Linked DNA regions of Methylovirgula sp. 4M-Z18. The protein of the gene in region 1 interacts with the protein of each later gene in a pairwise test. Links are inferred from orthologs where the notes say so. Each region holds a gene or a part of one and is shown in the gene's direction. Other genes may lie near its edges.

Region 1 (7,169 bases):
CTTCGAGCAATGGCAGGACGAAGGCGCGAAGGACATCCGCGAGCGCGCGCAGGCAAAGTGGAAACGCATGCTGCGCGAGTATGTCGAGCCGCCGATGGATGCAGGCGTGGATGAAGCGCTGCAGGATCACATCGCCCGCAGGAAGGCAGCGATGCCAGATGGATGGCATTAGCGGGAATGACGGCCGCGTTGTCATCCCGGGCTTGACCCGGGATCCAGGAGCCACGCAGCGGGTGATTCATCTTTAGCGCTGCAGCACAGGTCCATCTCGCACTTCCTCACATGTGGCCGTGGATCCCGGGTCAAGCCCGGGATAACAATGGGGCCTTCTTATGGGTCGTGGCTTATAGCGGCGCAGCATCGTTACGATAGGCGCTGAAACATATATTGCGCGTCGGCACCGTAGCCCAGCAAAGCTTGAGCCAGCGCCGCATCCTCGACAGCGCGGAAACCTTGGCCGTGCCAGAAGCGCTCAGAGCCGTTCACAGCCACCAAGGCCATGTCGGCAAAGCCGAGTCCGCACGCAATCGCTTTGACATATTGTGCGATCGCGGCGCCCTGCCTCAAGCCGCGCGTGGCGCGCGACAAAGCGAGGTCGTGAATGTAGTAAACCGTCGCGCCGTCCGGGATCGCGCCGAGCCGCGCATTCAGCTTTGGCACGGCTCGGGCCGGATAGGGATGGCTGATCATGTAGCCTTGCAGCCCGTCCGCGCCCGGCAACACCAAGCAGCCTTGCGGAAAAAGCACGAGACGCTCGGCAAAGACCGCCTCGTCTTCCGGAAACGACGGATGAACGATGCGCGCCAGTTCGTGCACCACGGGCACGTCGCTCAACGCCATCGCGCGCCACCCGCCGGGCGGGGCAAGGGTCATTTTTCTTCGGGCAAATAGGCCTCGACCGTGCCCTTCAACTTGATCAGCAAGGGATTGCCATGGCGGTCCTTGCTCTTGCCGACCGGCGCGCGCACCCAGCCCTCGCTGATGCAATATTCCTCGATGTCGAAACGCTCCTTGCCGTTGAAGCGGATGCCGACGCCGCGGGCGACCAGATCGGCATTGTAGTACGGGCTTTTCGGATCGACCGCGAGGCGGTCGGGGAGCTGTTCGGTCATGTCAAAGATCCAAAGTTCAAGAATCGGATGTTGCTCTACACCAAATCGGCGCGCGGAACAGCCCCGTCGACCAAGCGTTCCTCAAGGCGAGCCCTGCCCTTCTTCCACAGCTCCACGGGAAAGGGCCGGGTCTGCGCTTTGCAGGCGTCGCGCCACAGCCTTGCCAAGCCGGGTCGTCGGGACTTCGACGAGGCGATGGATCAGATAGGCAAGGCCGATGACGGCCGGCACGATCACGAGATAGGCGACCGGCGGCGGAACATGGTTGGCCATCGCCAAGCGCAGCGAGACCATGCCCACGAGATTGTGCACGGCGTAAAGCGGATAGCTGATGTCGGCGAAAAAATCGAGCAAGGCCTGCGGCCTGAAATGGCTGCGTAGCGTGAACGCGAGCGCGAAGAGCGGGACGCTCCCGACATAGACATCGCTGACCACCATAACCATCGCGCGATCGGCGGAGGCCTGCCATGCGAGCAGCGTCAGAGCCATGAGCACCAAGACGGAGACGAGCAGCGCTTTGGGTGAAATCTTCCGATGCAGGAAATAGCTGAAGCACGTGCCGATCATCATATAGGGGATGTAGACGAATTGTGTGCCGAGGTAGGAAAAATTGATGCCAAAATGCTTGGGCATGTCGGCGAAGGCGAGATTGTACAGAATCGCGAGAATGCCGACGAGCACGAGCGGCCACAGCCGCCAACCCAGCCCGAGTGCGAACAGGATCGCCATGATCACATAGAAGCGCAGTTCGATCAGCAAGGTCCAATTCACGAGGTCGGCGCCCGGCGTGATCAAAAAGGCGTTCTTCCAAACCGTGGAGACATCATAGGCAAAAGGCAGATGCCAGTAGGTCGCCGAGAGCGCGACGAACCCCATCCCGATCGCGAAACTGGCGATATAGGTCGGATAGATGCGCAAAATCCGCGCGACCAGAAACTGCAGCGGCGTCAGCCGCGCAAGCGACATCGGAATGACGAAGCCGCTGATGAGGAAGAAGATCGAAACGCCGAACGGCCCGAAATTGAAGAGCGTGACGAGATTCAACGTCCAATAGCTGGGCCCGTCGAGCGCCGGCGCGGAAATATGCGCGGCAATCAGCTCGCGCCAGGCCCAGAAGCCCCCGGCGAGATGCAGGAAGACGACGCTCAACGCCGCAATGCCACGCAATTGGTTGGCAAAGACGATTTTGCCCACGGCGGATCCAGGGTCTGATTGCATGGGGCATGGGTTTATGCCGGCGCGGCGGCCAAGGCAATCCTGTGGGTGGCGATTTTGTGTGCTGGCGGCCTCGCTTCTCTACGTGAAACACGGATGGAAGGACCGGACCAAGACCATGTGCCCCGACCTTCTCTTAAAACGAAAGCAAAACGACCTGGATCCATTCCACAATATGTTTCAAACCATTACATCCGACTTCGCAATTCCGTCATTTTGCCCTTTGCCTTTCTCGGGCAAACGCCTATCTTAGCGCCAGCGGGGCTGCGGGGTGCGTGTAGGATTACTATAACCCGGGGCCTTATCGATCTCTCAGGGAGCTGTCCCTGGCCTTGTCCGTGGACTCGGCCACACGGCGCCCACCTACGTTGTAGGTTCCCGGGATCGATATCCCACGGCTTTTGTGGCTCCGCGCTCTCGCCTTTTTCGTCCCGCCGCATCGCGGCCGGGGCAGCCACAGTCCAATCGATGGCGCTTCATGACCCTGGCTGAGCAAAAGGAAGCGCTGCGGCGCGACGCGCTGGCACGGCGCGACGCCATGTCCGCGGGAGCCCGCGCGAGCGCCTCGCTCCTCATCGCAGAAAAAGCCATGACCCTGCGGCCGCATTTCCTGGCCGGGGCGGTGAGCGCCTTCTGGCCGATCCGCAGCGAGATCGACACGCGGCCGCTGTTGCATCGGCTGCAAGCCCATGGGCTTACCACCGCGCTGCCGGCGCTGCGCCATCCCGACATGGAATTTCGCCTCTGGCGCGAGGGCGACGCGATGAAGAAAGCCGCTTTCGGCTTGCATGAGCCGCAGGACGGCGCGCCGGCCGTGTTGCCGGCGACCCTGTTCGTGCCTCTCGCCGCCTTCGACCGGGCCGGCCACCGCATCGGCTACGGCGGCGGCTATTACGACCGGGCGCTCGAGAAATTGCAGCGGCGCGGCTCGGTGCGCACCATCGGCCTCGCTTTCGCGACCCAGGAGCTCGACACCGTCCCCGCCGAGGCGCATGACCGGCAGCTCGATTATGTGGTGACGGAGCGCGAGGTCATTGCCTGCGCCGCCCCCAAACGCTAAGCACTTCTTAAACACAAATTCCAACCCCAATGGCATTGTATGCGTCTTCTTTTCATCGGTGACATCCTCGGCCGTTCGGGCCGCGCCATCATTGCGGGCGAATTGCCCAAGCTGCGCGCGCGCTGGCGGCTCGATTTCGTCTGCATCAATGGCGAGAACGCCGCCGGCGGGTTCGGGATCACGGAAGGGATTTGCAACGATCTGATCGAGGCCGGCGCCGATTGCGTGACCCTCGGCAATCATTCCTTCGACCAGCGCGAGGCCCTCGTCTTCATCGAGCGCCAGCATCGGCTGCTGCGTCCGGTCAACTACCCGCCCGGCACGCCGGGGCGCGGGGCAACCGTGGTGCAGACGGCGGCCGGCGCCAATGTCTTCGTCATGAATCTGATGGGCCGGATCTTCATGGACGCCCTCGACGATCCGTTCGCGGCCGCCGAACGGGAGCTCGCAGGTGCGCCGATGGGCGTCGCCTGCGACGCCGCCATCATCGACATGCATGCCGAGGCGTCCTCCGAAAAACAGGCGATCGCCCATTTCCTCGACGGCCGCGTGTCGCTCGTCGTCGGCACCCACACCCATGTCCCGACCGCCGACCATCAGATCTTGCCGCAGGGTACGGCCTATATGACCGATGTCGGCATGACCGGCGATTACGATTCGATCATCGGCATGGACAAGGAGGAACCGATCCGACGTTTCCTGACCAAGGTTCCCGGCTCGCGTTTCGAACCGGCCAATGGCGCCGCGACCCTGTGCGGCATCGCCGTGGAAACGAACGGCAAGGGCCTCGCGGTCAAGGTCGCGCCGGTCCGGCTCGGCGGTCGCCTTGCGCAGGCGGAGCCGGAGTTCTGGGGTTAGCGCCTACGGCCGCGTCACCGACTCAGTTCTTGCAACTCACGAAGACCGCGACAGCTTTGGCCGCATCCGCCAGATCCGCGGGTTGAAGCGCGGCGCCTGACGTGCCGGTCTGAACATTGATGTTATTGCCGCTCAGAAACGTCTGCGCCACAGCGGCTTTGATGGCGAAATTGACATTTTGCGGAATGTCGCCGTTCGACTCGTTCTGCATCACGTCCAAGGCATCGAGCTTGGCCGCGACGACGCCGATCAGATCGCCGCTCGCATCCATCAAGGGCCCGCCGGAATTGCCGGGCTGCACCGGCGCCGAGACCTGATAATAGCGCGAATCATCGCCAAGACCGGCAACCGCCGTAATATTGCCGAGCGTGAAATTGCCGGATGTGGCCAAAAGATCGGACAGCGGGTAGCCGAAAGCGGCGACGGATTCGCCCAACCGCGCATTCGCGCGGAACTTGGCGATTTGCGCTGGCTTCAGCGACGTTTTCAACACCGCGAGATCGTTGACTTTATCGCTCGCCAGAACTTGGCCGGTCGCCGCGCCGGCCGCCGCGCGAATCTGGATGTCGCCCTTGCAATCCTTCACGACATGCGCATTGGTCAACACATGCCCCTCGGAGGTCACGAAGATGCCGGTGCCCGTGATCACCCCGCCGGAAGATGCCCCGTCCTTCGGACGGTCGGTTGTCTGATGCGATTGGGAAACATTAAACGGTCGCGGAATGTCGGTAATCCAGGGATTTCTCTCGGTCGAAGACAACAAAACATTCGTCATCAATGTGTGCAGACGAATCCCTTCGAGCTGAAAGTCCCGAGCATCAAAGGACACCACTTCGAGAAGAGCGCCATCCTGATATTGAAACTCGTAGATCCGAACCGCGCGACCGTCGTCGGCGACTGCATCCACCGTAAATATTGTGCCCTTACTATCGATCCATTTTGCAACGACCTCGACTTTGTCCTTGCTCAATGCGGCCAACATATTCTTATACATAGAGCGCAAATTTTCTTTGTGCCGAAACTCGATGTGAGCGGCAAAACTGGAATTCTGGCTCGACATATCTATGTTGTTTTCGAATTTTTTGACATTGAGGTCGAGCCCAGCCGGCATCCATATCGTTACCGCACCGAACGCCGTGACTTGGCTCAGCCTCCACAATTCAAGCTGCGGTAACGCCGCCTTATTGAGTTTCTCGATTTGTGGGTCATCTATCCAGCCGGTCTGTTCAAAACCATTGCCTGCCTGAAATTTTTTGATCGCCTCAAATGTGGGGATGCTGAAAAATGGCAACGCAAAGGTATCCAAGTAGCCGCCGGCAATGAGCAGCAACTGGAGATTGACGCGCTGCTGCGGCGGCAGCCCTTCAAATTCTTCCTGCGCCGCATCATATCCTTCCGGCTTCGTCTCTGCCCGAACCGGCCCGCCGGCCAGTAAGAATACCAGAATGAGAATTGTTGCCCGCCAAACCCGCTTGACCATGCCCGCCCCCACACAAACCCACGGCCTAAACTAAGCCGCCAACCCAGAGATTGGAACATATCACGAACAGAAAGCACTGTCGAGAGGCTGCTGCGCGGCGGCAAGCCTCGGCGATCACGGGCTTTATTCCCGTCCCGCGACGGTCTATAACGCGGCCCTTGAATTTTCAGGGCGTCTCGCGCCCAAACCCTCAACGAGAGTGTCATGGCAGGTCATAGTCAATTTAAGAACATTATGCACAAGAAGGGGAAGCAGGACAAAATCCGCTCCAAGATCTTCTCCAAACTCGGCCGCGAGATCACGGTTGCCGCCAAATTGGGCATGCCCGACCCCGCCATGAACCCGCGCCTGCGCGCCGCCGTGCTCGCCGCCCGCGCCGAAAACATGCCCAAAGACAATATCGAGCGCGCGATCAAGAAGGCCTCGGGCAACGATAGCGAGAACTATGACGAAGTGCGCTACGAAGGCTACGCACCGGGCGGCGTCGCCGTGATCGTCGAGGCGCTCACCGACAACCGCAACCGCACGGCGGGCGAGGTGCGCTCGTTCTTCACCAAGTCGGGCGGGTCTCTGGCGGAGACCGGGGCGGTCAGCTTCATGTTCGACCATGTCGGCCTCGTCGAATTCGACACGACCGTCGCCTCTGAGGATGTGATGATGGAAGCCGCGATTGAGGCGGGCGCCGACGATGTGGCGACCACCGAAGACGGCCACGAAATCGTCACGTCGATGGAAAATCTCAACGACGTGTCGAAGGCGCTGGAGGCGAAATTCGGCGAACCGCGCACCTCGAAGATCATCTGGCGGCCGCAGAACACGATCAAAGTCGATGATGAGGCCGGCGAGAAGATCTTGAAGCTCGTCAGCAATCTCGAAGAAAACGACGACGTGCAGAACGTCTACGCCAATTTCGAAGTGAGCGACGCGCTGCTGGCGAAAATGGGCGAGTGATGGCGGGCGCGCCCCTTCTCCCAGAGGGAGAAGGGGGTATGCCTCTACCGTCATTGCGAGGAGCGGAGCGACGAAGCAATCCATCTCCCTCCCGCGAAAATTTTGTCACAGTAGCGGCCATTGCGACGAAGAGCGGAAACTGCTCGAACCGTCTGCGACAGATCATAGGTGGGGAGATGGATTGCTTCGCTTCGCTCGCAATGACGGCCCGGAAAGTGGCCCCAGAATCGCACCCATACTGTAGCGCACGCAGGAATCACGCGGCATGACCCGGATCATCGGCATCGACCCCGGCCTGCGCAACACGGGCTGGGGCATCATTGAGGCGGAGGGCTCGCGGCTCGCCTTCGTCGCCTGCGGCACCGTGCATTCCGATGACAAGCTCACCCTGCCCGACCGCCTACGCCAGCTTTACGAGGGCCTGGCCGAAATCGTTCACACCCACCGGCCCGACGAAGCGGCGGTGGAGGAAACTTTCGTCAACAGCGGCGCG
Region 2 (7,164 bases), 1.5 Mb from region 1 along the record:
AAAACGTAACCGAGCCCTTCGAGTTCGCGCCGCAATTCGAGGAAGTTGTAAATTTCGCCGTTGAAGGTGAGGGCGAGGCCCAAGCCATGATCGACCATGGGCTGCGCCGCCCGCTCGCTGAGATCGAAAATCTTAAGCCGCCGGTGGGCGAGCGCCATATTGTTGATGCTGAAGATGCCGCGGGCATCGGGGCCGCGCGAGCGTTGATGCAGGCTCACACGTTCTAAATCTGCTGGCGACGCGTCTTGCGCGCCAAATTGATACTGGCCGGCAATTCCGCACACAGTAACCTCCAATTTTGGCTGGGAGAAATGAACCTACGGCCGCAAGACCTCTCTGCGTATGGACTATCGAACATCGTATTCTTGCTTCGAAGCGTCGATCGTAGGGTTAGCGGATCGGGGCTGCAGGCAGCCTCATCACAAGCACCCGCCAAGGCGGCAGTGCAAACATTCGCATAGCATTCCCACCGATGCCGTGCGTCGCGAGGGATATGGATCAGGCCTCAAGAAGGAAATACCCCCGTTTTTAGGCCATTTCTTGCCAATTCGCGACGAGTGGGAACCGCGAATACAATCCATGTGCCCTTTTTGTAGACAGCAAATTGGGCGTCAATCGGGCAAGGCGCGCGATTTTTGGAAAATTATATTATTGCAATACGATTCAATAAGGCGGTTGCATGTATCGAAATCTTTAGAAAGCGTTAGGAAACGCCCTCTAGTTCAGCGCTGACCAGCAGCCATTCCTCTTCCGCGGCCGCCAGCGCCTTGTCGAGTTCGGCGCGCTGACGCGAGAGTTCCGCTGCTTTTGCCGGCTCTTTGACGAAGGTTTCCGGCTCCGCCAGCGCCGCGTCGATCTTGCCCCGCAGCGTCTCGAATTTCGCGATCCGCTCTTCCAGCGCGGCGAGCTTGCGGCGGAGCGCACCTAATTCCCTATTCGACAAGACATTGTCCCGGCGCGCCGTCTCGTCCGGCTCTGCGTTGCGCCCGGCCTCCGGTTTCGTCTTTCTGCCATTGCCGGCGGGTTCGGACTTGCTCAGGACGATCTTTTTGTAATCGTCCATGTCGCCGTCGAAGGGCTTGCAGGTGCCGCCCGCCACCAGCCACAGGCGGTCGGCGCAGGCATCAAGCAGATAGCGGTCGTGCGAAACGAGGATGATCGCACCCTGATAGGCGTTGATCGCCTCGATTAGGGCAGAGCGGCTATCGATGTCGAGGTGGTTGGTCGGTTCGTCCATGATCAGCAATTGCGGCCCGTGGAAGGTCGCGAGGCCCATCAGCAGCCGGGCTTTTTCGCCGCCCGAAAGCTGGGTGATCGGCGTGTCTGCCTTCTGGCCCTGAAATCCCATCTGCGCCGCCCGGGTGCGGATGCGCGCCTCGCTCTGATCCTTCATCAGTGGCGCGATATGGCTGTAGGGCGTGCCGGAGGTGTCGAGATCGTCGATCTGGTGCTGGGCGAAAAAGCCGACATCGAGCTTCGTCGCGCGGACGATCTTGCCGCCCATCGCCTCAAGGCGGCCGGCGATCAATTTGGCGAGCGTTGATTTGCCGTTGCCGTTGGAGCCCAGAAGGCCGATCCGGTCGTCATCCGAAATGAACAGATTGAGATGGGACAGGACCTTGCGCTCGCCATAGCCGGCGCTTGCGCCGTCCATCGTGACGATGGGCGGCGAGAGCGGCTTGGCCGGCGAGGGGAAGTGGAACGGCAGCACGTCCTGATCGACGATGAGATCGATATTCTCCATCTTGGCGAGCATCTTGACGCGCGATTGCGCCTGCCGGGCCTTGGAGGCTTTCGCCTTGAAACGGTCGACGAAATCCTGCAGGTGCTTGCGGTGATCGTCCTGCTTCTTTTTCGCCTTGACCAGGAGCGCCTGCTGTTCGGCGCGCAGTTGGGCGAACTGGGTATAATTGCCGCGCCACAGGGTGAGGCGGCCCTGATCGAGATGCAGGATGTGGTCGCACACCGCGTCGAGCAGGTCGCGATCATGCGAGATCACCAGAACGGTCGCCGGATAATGGGCCAGATAATCGATGAGCCAGAGCGTGCCTTCGAGATCGAGGTAATTGGTCGGTTCGTCGAGCAGCAGCAGGTCGGGCGCCGAGAACAGCACCGCGGCGAGGGCGACACGCATACGCCAGCCGCCCGAAAATTCCGACAGGCTGCGCTGCTGCGCGTCATGATCGAAGCCGAGACCGTCCAGGATGGCGGCCGCGCGGGCCGGCGCGGAATGGGCATCGATATCGACGAGGCGCAATTGGATCTCGGAAATCCGGTGCGGATCCTTGGCCGTCTCGGCTTCCGCCAGCAGCGCCTTGCGCTCCTTGTCGGCATCGAGGACGAAGGAGATCAGGGTCTGCGGGCCGCCGGGCGCTTCCTGCTCGACCCGGCCGAGACGCAGGCCCTTGGGCGGTGTCGCTTCGCCACTCTCGGGCGACAGGTCACCGGAAATCATGTTGAACAACGTGGTCTTGCCGGCACCGTTCCGGCCGACAAACCCCACGCGGGCTCGGGCGGGAATGGCGGCGGAGGCCTTGTCGAACAACAGGCGCGGCCCGAGTCGGTAGGTGATGTCGGAGAGGATCAGCATGAGCGAGCTTTTGACGCGCCGGGCCGCGGAAGGCAAGGCCTTGGTGCAGGCGGGGAGGCGCGACGGGATAGGTGGTCGGGTTTCTTCTCCTCAGGTCTCGCGCGAAATGCGTAATTCGGCCGGTGAAGTGTTGAATTTTTACATTAATAAGTTTGTTTAAGATATTAATTCTGTGTATTTTTGTATGCTATTCTAGTACTGTTGTTCAATGGGCGGGGAGGGACAACGCCCGCTGAGGATTTGGCCATCGGCCCAGCCGTCGCGATCGTTCCTCTGGCGCTGACCAAGCTCATCGGCGCCGCCGTCCGTCACGCCGAAGGGACGGACGCCCTGGAACTTCACCAAAACGATGGCGCTCGCGGCTTTCGGCCGCCCCTTTGCTTGCGATCTTGCCGATGCGCAGCTATATAGCCGCACCCTTTCCGGTCCGAACGTTCGTTCGGCCTTTTGCTCCAACCAATGGATCCTGCATGACCACTCAGCGCACGTTCTCGATCATCAAGCCCGACGCCACCCGCCGCAATCTGACCGGCGCGATCAATGCCAAGATCGAGGCGGCAGGCCTGCGCGTCGTGGCGCAGAAGCGGGTTCACATGACCCGCACCCAGGCCGAAACCTTCTACGCCGTGCACAAAGAGCGCCCGTTCTTCGGTGAGCTGGTGGAGCAGATGAGCGCTGCGCCGGTCGTGGTCCAGGTTCTCGAAGGCGAGAACGCTATTGCCCGCTATCGCGAGGTGATGGGCGCGACCAATCCGGAGAAGGCCGACGCCGGGACGATCCGCAAGGAATTCGCGCTCAACATGGGCGAAAACTCCGTCCATGGTTCGGACGCGCCCGAGACCGCCGCGGTCGAAATCGCGCAGTGGTTCGCTGGCAACGAGATCGTCGGCTAAGGCTGATACCGTTTCGTGGTATAGAACCGCCGTCCGCATTGCGGGCGGCGTTTTTTATGGAAGGCGCAGTGCGTTTTCCATAGATTGCGAGCGTGTGGGTGGAGGGGCGCTTGAGCTGAGATGCTGAGGGCATCGGTTGGCTATATTTTTGTCCGCGCCGCATAAGCCGGTTTAGCTCAGCGGCCATATGCATCACGGCCGCATTCCGGAATACAACAATAACATAGCGAGTTAGAACTCATCAGAAACTTCAATTGGTCTTCTCAGACGAAAACTGATCAGGATAATATATCAGGAAGAGTTGAGGCTCGCATGAACGTCCAAGCCAAGATCACCCGCCGCCCGTCGGTCTGCCCGCACGATTGCCCTTCGGCCTGTTCGCTCGAGGTCGAGGTCATCGACGGCCAGCGGATCGGGCGGGTGCATGGCGCCGAGGATCAGACTTATACGGCGGGTGTGATCTGCGCCAAAGTGGCTCGCTATGCGGAGCGTATCCACCATCCGGACCGCCTATTGTACCCGATGAAGCGCATTGGGCCGAAAGGCTCGGGCCAATTCGAGCGGATCGGTTGGGACGAGGCGATGGCTACCATTGCCGAGCGGTTCCATGCGGCCGAGCGCGACTTCGGGGCGGAATCTGTCTGGCCTTATTATTATGCCGGCACGATGGGCCGAGTGATGCGCGATGGCATCAACCGCCTGACCCACGTGAAGAAATATTCGCGGTTCTTCGGCACGATCTGCGTTAATGGCGCGTGGCCCGGCTATATCGCCGGAACGGGCTTTTTGCGCGGGCCGGATCCGCGCGAAATGGCGAAGTCCGATTGCGTGGTCATCTGGGGCACCAATGCGGTGGCAACCCAGGTCAATGTGATGACCCACGCCACAAGGGCCCGCAAGGAGCGGGGCGCCAGGATCGTCGTGATCGACGTCTATGAGACGCCGACCATGAAGCAGGCCGACCTGAAGTTGATTCTGCGGCCCGGCACCGATGGCGCGCTCGCCTGCGCGGTCATGCACGTGCTGTTTCGCGACGGGCTCGCGGATTGGGATTATCTTGAGAAATTCACCGACGCACCGCGCGAACTGCAGCAGCACCTCACCACGCGAGACCCACAATGGGCATCGGCGATCACCGGCCTGAGCGTTGACGAGATCGAGGCGTTCGCCACGCTGGTCGGGACGACCAAGAAGACGTTCTTCCGCCTCGGCTACGGATTTTCGCGGCAGCGCAATGGCGTCGTGAACATGCATGCGGCAAGCTGCGTCGCCGCGGTGACGGGCGCCTGGCAGCATGAGGGCGGCGGCGCCTTTCACAGCAACAGTGGCATCTTCCATTGGCGGACGAGCCTGAACGAGGGGCTCGATCGATTGGACCGTTCGGTCCGCATGCTCGACCAGTCGCGCATCGGCGCGATCCTGACCGGGGATCCGGGGGCGCTGAAAGGCGGGCCGCCGGTCAAGGCCATGCTGATCCAGAACACCAATCCGGTCTCGGTCGCGCCCGATCAGACGCTGGTGAAACAGGGCTTCGCCCGCGAGGATCTCTTCGTCGCCGTGCATGAGCAATTCATGACCGACACGGCGAAAATGGCGGATATCGTCTTGCCGGCGACCATGTTCCTCGAGCATGACGACATTTATTCCGGCGGCGGTCACCAGCACATTGCCTTCGGCGGCAAGCTAATCGACGCACCGGCCGAATGCCGCAGCAACCACGAGGTCATTTGCGATCTGGCCCAACGGGTCGGCGCGAGCCATCCGGGCTTTGACATGAGCCCGCGCGAGATTGTCGATGAGACGCTGCAGAAGTCTGGTTGGGGCACGCTTGCCAACCTCGAAGCCTCCAAATGGATCGATTGTCAGCCGAAATTCGAGCAGGCCCATTATCTGACCGGGTTCGGCTGGCCGGACGGCAAATTCCGTTTCAAGCCGGTCTGGGCCAAGGTTCCCTTCAGCAACGACGGCCTGATGGGGCCATGGCAAGAGATGCCGACGCTGCCCGACCATTGGGCGGTGAACGAAGCGGCGACCGAAGCCTATCCGTTCAAACTGACGACATCGCCGGCGCGCAATTTCCTCAACAGCACGTTCACCGAAACGCCCACGTCGTTGCGGCAAGAGCGGCGCCCGGATGTGATGGTTCATCCGGACGATGCAGCGGCGCTCGGCATCGGCGACGGCGATCGCGTCATTCTCGCCAACCGGCGCGGCGAAGTGCGCCTGCACGCCAAATTCTTCGCCGGACTGCCGCGCGGCGTGCTGGTTGCGGAAGGAATATGGCCGAACGCGGCCTATGAAGATGGCCGCGGCATCAATACCTTGACGGGGAGCGACCCGATCGCGCCCTTCGGCGGCGCGGCGTTCCATGACATCCATGTCGCCCTTCGCAGGGAGTCAAACTGAAGACATATTCGATTGACATTACAATATTACAAGACTTCACGGGGCGTCGGCTGGAGTGATTGGCGTGGATGTTGATGTGTGCACGACAAAGATTCGAGCGTGCGGAACTGCGCACTTTGTCAGGCGGCTGGAAAAAGATTTGTAGAGACGAGTTTCAATGGCAATGATCTCATACGCGCAAAATCACGAAGACATCCTTTTGTGGCGCGCGCTCAAACATATCGACGCGGGCTTTTATGTCGATGTGGGGGCCAACGATCCGCAAGAAGATTCGGTCACGAAGCTATTTTATGACCGCGGCTGGCGCGGCATCAACATCGAGCCCGTGTCCGAGTATTTCACCCGCCTTCAATCGGAGCGGCCGCGCGACATCAATCTGCAGGTTGCGGTGGGGGCGGAGGACGGTTCAGGTTCATTTTATGAGACGAAGACACGCGGCTGGGCGACGTCGGATCGCACGATCGGCGAAGAGTATGTGCAAAAGGGCGAAGCCCTGAAAGTCGAGGTCGAAAGGCGGAGCCTCGATTCCATCTTTGGACAATGTAATCCGCCGGCGATTCACTTTCTGAAAATCGATGTCGAAGGGGCCGAAAAGGAGGTTCTTGCCGGGCTCGATTTTCAGCGCTTTCGCCCGTGGATCATCGTGGTCGAAGCGCTCGATCCCATCGACCACCGGGACCGGTCGCAAGAATGGGAGGCCGCCATTCTCGCAGGCGGCTACGACAAGGTCTATTTCGATGGGCTCAACCGGTATTATTTGGCCGCCGAGCATTCTGATTTGCGTCCCGCCTTTGCCGCGCAGCCAAATGTCCTGGACGGGTTCCGCCGGGCATCGGAGGTTTGGCAAGAAGAGGCCTTGATCAAGCATCACGCGGTCATCCAGGCGCAAGCGGATGCGCTGGCGCAAGCCGAACGCCAGCTTGCGGAAGCGGAAGCGAAACATGCCCGCGAGAGCGAGCAACAGGCCAAGAGCCGCGATGACGCTCTGCGTCGCGCGACGCGTTATGCGGAGCAGGTCAGAGAGTTGCGCCGCACGATTCTGGCGCGGGATGTGGCATTGGCGCAGATGCAGCAGCGGGCGAACGAGGCCGAGGCGAATTACCAAGGCGTCTTGTCGTCAAATTTTTGGCGCGCGACTGCGCCGTTGCGCCGCCTCGTCGAAACATCTCCGCCGGGCACGCGTCTTTATGCGCGGCGCGGCGTGAAAGCGGCCTGGTGGGCCGTGACGCCGTGGCGGATTCCCGCGCGCCTCCGCTTCATCCAGGAGCGTAACGC

The links.
Region 2: the proteins of V9T28_RS05395 (region 1) and ndk interact in binary tests that used the Escherichia coli proteins (3 or more experiments, as listed by UniProt). The link is inferred for Methylovirgula sp. 4M-Z18 from one-to-one orthologs.

What each region holds. Positions count from the first base shown.
Region 1 is NZ_CP149574.1:1,179,529-1,186,697, reverse strand. Bases 1,616-4,596 are described here. They hold V9T28_RS05395 (5-formyltetrahydrofolate cyclo-ligase), read left to right. Parts: upstream 1,616-2,805; coding sequence 2,806-3,387; downstream 3,388-4,596. Other genes in these bases: V9T28_RS05385 (S1C family serine protease), read right to left, coding at 4,268-4,596; V9T28_RS05390 (TIGR00282 family metallophosphoesterase), read left to right, coding at 3,427-4,245; V9T28_RS05405 (acyltransferase family protein), read right to left, coding at 1,616-2,306. Outside these bases: V9T28_RS05420 (trimethylamine methyltransferase family protein), read left to right, coding at 1-172; V9T28_RS05415 (GNAT family N-acetyltransferase), read right to left, coding at 364-873; V9T28_RS05410 (DUF3297 family protein), read right to left, coding at 870-1,112; more of V9T28_RS05405, read right to left, coding at 1,194-1,615; more of V9T28_RS05385, read right to left, coding at 4,597-5,239; V9T28_RS05380 (hypothetical protein), read left to right, coding at 5,444-5,680; V9T28_RS05375 (YebC/PmpR family DNA-binding transcriptional regulator), read left to right, coding at 5,930-6,676; crossover junction endodeoxyribonuclease RuvC, read left to right, coding at 6,942-7,169. UniProt on the Escherichia coli protein: Involved in the removal of 5-formyltetrahydrofolate.
Region 2 is NZ_CP149574.1:2,696,150-2,703,313, reverse strand. The notes cover bases 1,796-4,771. They hold ndk (nucleoside-diphosphate kinase), read left to right. Parts: upstream 1,796-3,060; coding sequence 3,061-3,483; downstream 3,484-4,771. Other genes in these bases: V9T28_RS12520 (molybdopterin-containing oxidoreductase family protein), read left to right, coding at 3,796-4,771; V9T28_RS12530 (hypothetical protein), read left to right, coding at 2,589-2,750; V9T28_RS12535 (ABC-F family ATP-binding cassette domain-containing protein), read right to left, coding at 1,796-2,590. Outside these bases: V9T28_RS12540 (N-acetylglutaminylglutamine amidotransferase), read right to left, coding at 1-284; more of V9T28_RS12535, read right to left, coding at 704-1,795; more of V9T28_RS12520, read left to right, coding at 4,772-5,889; V9T28_RS12515 (FkbM family methyltransferase), read left to right, coding at 6,047-7,164. UniProt on the Escherichia coli protein: Major role in the synthesis of nucleoside triphosphates other than ATP. The ATP gamma phosphate is transferred to the NDP beta phosphate via a ping-pong mechanism, using a phosphorylated active-site intermediate.